Regions from separate parts of the Blautia sp. AM47-4 genome, predicted to be linked through region 1. Evidence: predicted binding sites of a transcription regulator. Region 1 holds the regulator's gene; the other holds the start of a gene.
What was found. Region 1 encodes Rex, which represses fermentation and respiration genes when NADH is low (regulators of the CRP and FNR family bind a similar motif). Its sites were predicted from a motif close to ATTGTTAANTANTTAACAAT; they were not measured.
Positions count from the first base shown of each region.

Region 2: the regulator Rex is predicted to act here: its motif matches at 2,289-2,308, upstream of DW965_RS03905 (L-lactate dehydrogenase).

Region 1 covers NZ_QUHY01000007.1:147,912-152,127, reverse strand. Annotated here, with positions in the region: gene DW965_RS20390 (hypothetical protein) at 3-125, opposite strand; gene DW965_RS06990 (bifunctional ADP-dependent NAD(P)H-hydrate dehydratase/NAD(P)H-hydrate epimerase) at 189-1,697, opposite strand; gene DW965_RS06985 (redox-sensing transcriptional repressor Rex) at 1,787-2,443, opposite strand; gene DW965_RS06980 (ABC-F family ATP-binding cassette domain-containing protein) at 2,598-4,216, shown strand, end outside.
Region 2 covers NZ_QUHY01000004.1:63,109-67,324, forward strand. Annotated here, with positions in the region: gene DW965_RS20720 (hypothetical protein) at 1-116, opposite strand, end outside; gene DW965_RS20725 (4Fe-4S dicluster domain-containing protein) at 104-268, opposite strand; gene DW965_RS03900 (CoB--CoM heterodisulfide reductase iron-sulfur subunit B family protein) at 265-1,062, opposite strand; gene DW965_RS03905 (L-lactate dehydrogenase) at 1,268-2,215, opposite strand; gene DW965_RS03910 (Mur ligase family protein) at 2,720-4,216, opposite strand, start outside.

The DNA of each region.
Region 1 (4,216 bases):
GCTCACTCTCCGATTCTTTCCGTTTTGCTTTCCCATACGATAACGATCCGGCGTTTTACGCCTTTTAAAATCGTTTCCATGTATTTAATATTGCCTGTTTTTCCGGAGGTATTCACAAATTTCATCCGGCGCTTCAAAAAAGTCCGCCCGGAGTTTTTTTGGGAACCCGTGATTCTGATCTGCTTTGCTCAGATTGACTGCAATCCTCTGATAATCTCGGATGCTGTTACATAGGAAGCACTGCTTTTTTCTTCCGCAGCCTCTCCCGCCTTTCCATGCGCATATGCCGCCAGTGCCGCTGTTTTGGCAAGGCTGATTTTTTTCTCGTTTTTTTCACACTGACGTTTTGCTGCAAAGGCGCCTGTGATTCCCGCGAGCACATCGCCGCTTCCCGCCGTCGCAAGCGCACTGCTTCCGCTTGTGTTTATGTAATACTGCTCACGCCCTTCCTCTGCTGTCACGGTTACGGAATCCTTTCGTACACAGCAGGCCTGGTATTTTTCGGCTGCCCTTCCGGCGCTTCCTGCCGGGTCACGCTGGCATTCTGCAATGGTCATGTGCAGCAGCCGTGCAAGCTCTCCTACATGAGGCGTTAAAATTTTTTCTGCCCGGCAGCCCGAAAGAATCTCTGCATCTTCTGCAATCAGGTTCAGCGCATCTGCATCCAGAACAAGAGGAACTTCTGTGTGCTGCACCGTAAAAACGAGCAGTTCTTTTGCCGTCCGGCTTTTGGAAAGTCCCGGTCCCGCAACAACAGCGTCCGCCCAGGCGAGATCCTGCAGCAGGGCTTCTTCCGGAAGCGGCTCATCCTCCTTCCAGAAATCCGCCATTGCTTCCGGCAGGGCACAGAAAAGCGGCGTACGGTTTCTTTCCTCTGTCACAACCTTTACCATGCCGGCACCGGATGCAAGGACTGCCCTGGCACACAAAACAGCGGCTCCGCACATGGCACCGGAACCGGCAAGTACCAGCACCTTTCCGAAGGTTCCCTTATTTCCCATCGGCGTGCGGGTAAGAAACCGGTCCAGATCTTCTTTTTCCACTGAACCGTACCAGGGCGTCTCCTCTTCTCCTGCATCAAAGCCGATTCCGATATCACGGACCAGGACCTCTCCGGCATATCGTTTTCCGGGATCAAAGAGAAGCCCTGGCTTTGCACAGGCAAATGTCACCGTGGCTCTGGCTTTCACCGCCGCATCAAGGACCTCTCCGGTATCCGTGTGGATCCCCGAAGGGATGTCCACGGCAAGAACAGGAACACCGCTTGCGCAGATTGCTTCCACTGCCCTCCGGTACTCCCCTGCCAGCGGACGGGATACGCCAATTCCAAAGATGGCATCTATGATAACAGTATATTCCCGGAAATCCGGATTCTTAACCTCACGGACCCCATAATTTTCCGCAATTTTCTTCTGTGCTCTCATGCCTTCACTGTATTTTTCCGGATTTCCAAGACAGAACAGTTCCGCATCCACCCCTTTCGTCTTTAAAATCCGTGCAATTGCCGCACCGTCCCCTCCATTATTTCCGGGACCGCACACAGCAAGGACTTTTCCTGTATCCCATGTTCCATTTTGAAGCTCCTCCACGCAGGACAGCGCTGCGCGCTCCATCAGTACCAGGGACGGTACCCCCATGGTTTCGATCGTATTGCGGTCTGCCTGCTTCATCTGTGCTGCTGTAAGAATCCGTTTCATCGCTTTTCCTCCTTTTCCTTCCTTATCCGGAAAGTGAACAGAAAAAGTCTCCGGTTTCCCGAAGACTCTCCTGCTTTTGTTTTGGTTTCTTAATTGTTCTTTGGATGCTCCGCCTCATATCTGGTCAGATTGTAGGAGAGACGCATCAGACTTTCGGAAAGATGGACGTTCTCGACGATCACATCTTTCGGAAGTTTTAAGTTTAGATCGGTATGTGCAAAATTCCAGATTGCTTTTACACCGTTGTCCACGAGAATCTCTGCCATCTCTACCGCTTTTGCTTTTGGCAGTGTCAAAGCCGCAATCTCTACATGGTGTTCCTTGATAAATTCCGGAAGCTCGTCCGCCATGCGGATTTCAATTCCGCGCACGGAGATTCCTTTTAATACCGGGTTGACGTCAAAAATACCGACCGTTTTGAATCCGCTTCTTTCAAAGGCCGCATAATTGGCAAGCGCCTGTCCCAGATTTCCGGCTCCGACAAAAATCATATTGTGGACTCTGTCCAGACCTAAGATTTTTCCAATCTCGCTGTACAGATACCGCACGTTATAACCATACCCCTGCTGGCCAAAGCCGCCGAAATTATTTAAGTCCTGGCGAATCTGGGAAGCTGTCACTTTCATCCGCTCGCTCAGCTCACCGGAAGAGATCCGTTCTACTCCGTCCTCCAGCAATTCGCCCAGGTAACGATAATATCTAGGAAGTCTTTTGATAACTGCCCGCGAAATTCCTTTTTCTTCCAAGATAAATTCCTCCTTATTTACACCTGCATATATTCATATTATATATGGTTGATAGAAAATTGTCAAAGATTTCTTGAAATTTTGTGTATTACTCTCTATAATAAGGATGGTGTGTTATGTCAAAATACAGAAATATGTTATCTGGAGGAACCACATGATTCTTGCATGTCAGAATATCTCGAAAGCATTCGGGACAACGGAAATTATCAAAAATGCATCTTTTCATATAGAAGAACGCGAAAAAGCCGCACTGGTCGGCATCAACGGTGCTGGAAAATCGACGCTGTTAAAAATCATCATCGGCGAAATGAGGGCCGATGAGGGAGAGGTCATCCTCTCCAAAGGAAAGACGATGGGCTATCTCGCCCAGCATCAGGATCTGACCGGACACCTTTCCATTTACCAGGAAGTGCTGACCGCGAAACAGAATCTGATCGATATGGAGGAACGCCTCCGTCAGATGGAAAGTGATATGAATACAAAATCCGGTGCAGAGCTGGATGAACTTCTTTCCACCTACACCCGCCTCTCCCATACCTTTGAACTGGAAAACGGATACGCGTACCGCAGTGAAGTCGTCGGTGTTTTAAAAGGTCTTGGCTTTTCCGAGAGCGATTTTGAAAAACAGGTGGACTCCCTCTCCGGCGGTCAGAAGACCCGCGTGGCACTTGGTAAACTGCTGCTTACCAAACCGGACATCATTCTGCTCGACGAGCCGACCAACCACCTCGATATGGACTCGATCTCCTGGCTCGAAACGTATCTTTTAAATTACAGCGGAGCCGTCCTGATCGTCTCCCATGACCGTTACTTTCTCGACCGCGTTGTCACAAAAGTCGTTGAAGTGGACAATAAAAAAGTAACAACTTTTGAGGGAAACTATACCGCCTACAGTCAGAAAAAAGCAATGCTCCGTGAAGCCGCTTACCATGCCTGGGTCAACCAGCAGCAGGAAATCCACCATCAGGAAGAAGTCATTGCAAAGCTGAAATCTTTCAACCGCGAGAAATCCATCAAACGCGCCGAGAGCCGTGAAAAAATGCTGGACAAAATGGATGTGCTGGAAAAGCCGACCGAAGTACGCTCCGATATGCGGATCCGTCTGGAACCGCGCATCACAAGCGGAAACGATGTGCTGACCGTCGAGCACCTCTCCAAAGCCTTCCCGGGACAGACGCTTTTCCAGGATCTGAATTTCGAAATCAAGCGCGGCGAGCGCGTGGCAATCATCGGAAACAACGGAACGGGAAAAACGACGATCTTAAAGATCTTAAACGAAGTCATCCGCCCGGATGCCGGCTCTTTTACACTTGGAAGCCGTGTACAGATCGGTTACTACGATCAGGAGCATCAGGTGCTCCACATGGAAAAGACCATTTTCCAGGAGATTTCCGACGCGTATCCATATCTGACAAACACCGAAATCCGAAATGTGCTGGCCGCCTTCCTGTTTACAAACGACGATGTCTTCCAACCGATTCATACCTTGAGCGGCGGTGAGCGCGGACGAATTTCCCTTGCCAAGCTGATGCTCTCGAACGCCAACTTCCTGATCCTCGACGAGCCGACCAACCACCTCGATATCGTCTCTAAAGAGATTCTGGAAAATGCACTGAAGGACTACACCGGAACGGTGCTATATGTCTCCCACGATCGTTATTTTATTAACCAGACCGCAACCCGGATTCTGGAGCTGACGGGACAGACACTCGTCAACTATATCGGAAATTACGATTACTATCTGGAGAAAAAAGAAGAGCTGACCCGCATCTA
Region 2 (4,216 bases), on a different contig from region 1:
GAAAGACGAACTGCCTCGATCAGTTTGGCAGGTTTTACGTCTCTTGGACAGCGCTCTACACATGCGAAGCAGGAGAGGCATTTCCAGATGGACTTGGAGTTCATCAGTGCTTCCACATCGCCGTTCTGTACGTAAGATACAACTGATGCGGACGGATGTCCATTTCGTTATAAGCAGGACAGGATGCGGAACATTTACCGCATTTCATACATTTTCTGGTATCCACACCGGCGATGGCACGGATTTCATCGGATGTTGCAATTTTCATGCCTGCACCTCCTCTTTGATGCCGAGTGCTTCTGCAAGAAGCTCGGTAAAGTAGGTAACCGGAAGACCTTCTTTTGTTCCGTTATTGCGCAGGTTGTACATGCAAAGCGGACATGCAGTGATCAGTTCTTCTGCTCCTTTGTAGGATGCGGATGCCATGATCTGGTCTACCATGTTGGATGCCATTTTCTTTTCTTTGAGGGATATGTAGCCGCCGCAGCACTCATTTCTCATCGGATATACGACCGGTGTTGCGCCAAGGGCCTTGATAAAGTCTTCAATGATTGTCGGATTTTCCGGATCGTCAAACTGCATTGTGGTGCTCGGACGAAGCAGCATACAGCCGTAATATGCGCCGATTTTTCTTCCTTTTAATGGGTTTACCACTTTCTCTTTGATCTTGTCAAATCCAACGACGTCACGCAGCACTTCCAGATAATGAAGTACTTTCGTTTCGCCAAGATATGGCTCGGAAAGAGCCATGTAGTTGTTTACTTTTGTCTGAATGTCTTCTACATTCGCCATGTCATCGTTTACGCGTTTGATCACGTGATGACAGGCGGAACAGACTGTGATCAGATCCTGTCCTTTTTCTTTGGCGTCTGCTAAGGCGCGAACCGAAGAAAGTTTGGTAGCGATTTCATCGGATGCCTGTGGATACACAGCTCCGCAGCACTGCCAGTTTTCAATTTCTTCCAGTTCAAATCCCAGAACTTTTGCGCATTCTCTGGCATAGTGATCCAGATCTTTTGCTTTGTTCTTCAGCGTACAGCCCGGAAAATAACTGTAGGTCATGGAATTGCTCCTTTCTTGTTACTCCTATTGGTTTCCATTTTGCCTGCGGTATCTTCTGTCCGGCACCGGAAAAGTTTCCGGTACTCTTTTTATGTACACCCGGCGGAAAATTTCTTCAGGCGCACGTTAAGGCAGTGGGAGATACCGCTCTTTCGCACTTTCTGCCACTGCCATAAATTTTATGTTTTGAGCTTATTGCCCGCTCTTAGTGCTCGATCTGTGCGATAACTGCTTTTAATGCGTCGGCACTTGCTTTGAGTTTTTCTACTTCCTCTTTTGTCATACGCATCGGAATCTTGCCCTGTACGCCTTTCGGTCCAACGAGGGTCAGTGTGCTTAAGCATACATCCTCGATGCCGTACTCACCGTGCATCATGGAAGATACGGTTGCTACAGAATCGGAAGAAGAAAGAATGGTTGCTACCAGTTTGCATACTGCAACAGATACTGCATAGAAAGTAGCTCCTTTGTTTGCAATAACCTGTCCGCCGGAAGTTCTTACGTACTCCAGCATAGCATCTTTGTCGATCTTGGTTACGTTCCTGCCCATTTTTTCTACGGTCTCGTAGTACTCGTCCAGACTGACACCGGAAACGTAAGCGCCGCTCCACGGAATGAAGGAAGTATCGCCGTGCTCACCGAATACGTAAGCGTGGATGTTTTTCTGGGCAATGTTGAGGTGTTCAGACAGTCCGCAGCGAAGTCTCGCGGAATCCAGCATGGTACCAGAACCAAGGATCTGGTTTTCCGGAAGTCCGGAGATCTTTGTAAACACGTAGGTCATGATATCAACCGGGTTGCTTACAATGATGTAGATGGCATTCGGAGCCGCTTTTACGATTTCCGGTGTGATGGATTTTAAGATGTTTACGTTGGTCTGGGTCAGCTCAATACGGGTCTGGCCAGGCTTTCTTGCAATACCGGAAGTAATAATTACGATATCAGAGTCCTTGGCATCCTCATACTCACCTGCGATGATGGAGACCGGATCGCGGAAGCAGGTACCCTGCGCGATATCCATAACCTCTCCCTCTACTTTTTTCTTGTTAATATCGATGAGAACAATCTCAGACGCGATGTCTTCGTTCGACAGTGTATAGGCGATCGTAGATCCAACGCTTCCAGCTCCAATGATGGTAATCTTGCTGCTCATAAATACTCCTTTCTAAAATACCCCTAGTTGGTTTTTGTGATTGATAAATTTTTCACTTTCCTTATCATAGCACTATGACAAGAATTTAACAAGTGTTTTTTTCGAGCATTTTCGTGAAATCTTTTTTCTCACTGAGCCCGTACGCTTCCAGAAGGGGTGTTCTGGATATATTTCAATACAATTATACCATTTTTTGTTCTTTTTCACAAGAATTCTTTCCAAAAACTTACAGCTTTGTCCTTCATCCCGCAGAATTCGTCTTTTTCCGCATGGTTCCCGGGTTTTTGCTTTCTGTGTTTAGTTTCACACGTCTAACTTTCGTTCGTTATATTTTTAACAACTTTTCGTCATACGGGCTAGTTTCTGTCCTTCTTTTCTACATTTTGTAGGATGTATCCGCCAAATTTCCTGTCTGATTTTCATTTCTGCTGCCGCCAGACGCAAAAAAGACACGGATTTTTCTGTTCCGTGTCTTTTTTGCTCTGTTTTTTTCTGTTTTTGCTTCTATTCTTCTGTTTCACGAGCCGTTGCCGCTTCGGCAAATGCATTTCCATATTCGGCAAGCGCCTCTTTTGCATAGACGGCATCTGACCGGTACGGCACATTTCCGTTTCCGACGTGCATCGTCACGTCCGCGCCTTTTCCAAGGATCAGAACAACCTCTCCCGGTACGGCGCCAAGAATCGCCTCCCGGATTGCTTCTCCGCGGTCCATGCGGATCTGGAAGGATGCACCTTCCTTTGCTATGTACCCGCCGATCTCCTCACAGATCGCCTGCGGATCTTCGTTTCCCGGATCATCCGGTACGAGGAAAATCCGGTCCGCCCGTTTTCCGGAAATCTCACCCATATCTTTTCTGCGGTTGAATGCTTTTCCGCCCGGGGTTCCGAACACAACGCTTACGCGGCTCCCCGGATATTCGAGTGCTACGGTATCAAACATTTTTTCAAAACTCAGGCCATTGTGCGCGAAATCCACGATCGCCGTGACCTCGCCCGCGCTGCTCTCATACGTCTCCATCCTTCCCGGAACGGTGACGCCAAGGAGGCTTTCCTTGATCAGCGAAACCGGGATTCCCATCGACCAGGCAGCCGCAATGGCAGCTACGGCATTCTCCACATTGAAGGCTCCGTGCACCGGCAGGGTAAAATCTTCCGAGAAATCCGGTCCTGCCACATGGAAATAGAATTTTCCTCTGCCCGGCTTGATATCACTCACGCGGATTACAGCATTTTCTTTCGATCCAAACGTAACGACGCGCTCACATTTTGCCGCAGCTTTCAGGATTTCCCCGATATGGTCGCTGTCCAGGTTCACGCAGGCGCAGGTGCAGCGGTCGAAGATCTTTAATTTCGACTGGAAATAATCATCAAAATCCTTGTGCTCCGTCGGGCTGATGTGGTCCTTGGAGATGTTCAGGAAAATGGCGGTATCAAAATGCGTGTTTCCGACTCTCTCGTATTTGAGCGCCTGGGAGGATACTTCCATCACCATATGGGAAAGGCCTGCATCTACGGCATTGCGCATATGACGGCACAGCTCCAGGGATTCCGGCGTGGTGAGCGTTGATGCTTCTCTCGTCTTTCCGTCGTAATATTCAATCGAACTTAACAGTGCACATCCGTTTCCGCCCTGTTTTTTCAGGCAGGCATCGAGCATCGACTGCAGGTAGTAGGCTGTCGTTGTCTTTCCTTTTGTTCCGGTCAGCGCCGTGACATGCAGCGACTTTGCCGGATAATCGTAAAACGCCTCACCCAGCACAAACTGTGCTTTTCTGGCATCGTTGACGATGAGCGCCGGAATTTCTTTTCCCGCTTCGTATTTTTTTTCACTTACATAGGCAACAGCACCGCGGTTTACGGCGTCTTTTAAGTATGCCTCTTTGAATGCAGCTCCTTTGCAGAGAAACAGCGTTCCCTGATCCGCTCCGCCCGAAAAATACGTTACGAGGGTAACGGGTCTGTCCTCTCCTTCTTTTCCTTCCGGCTCTGCAAATTCCAC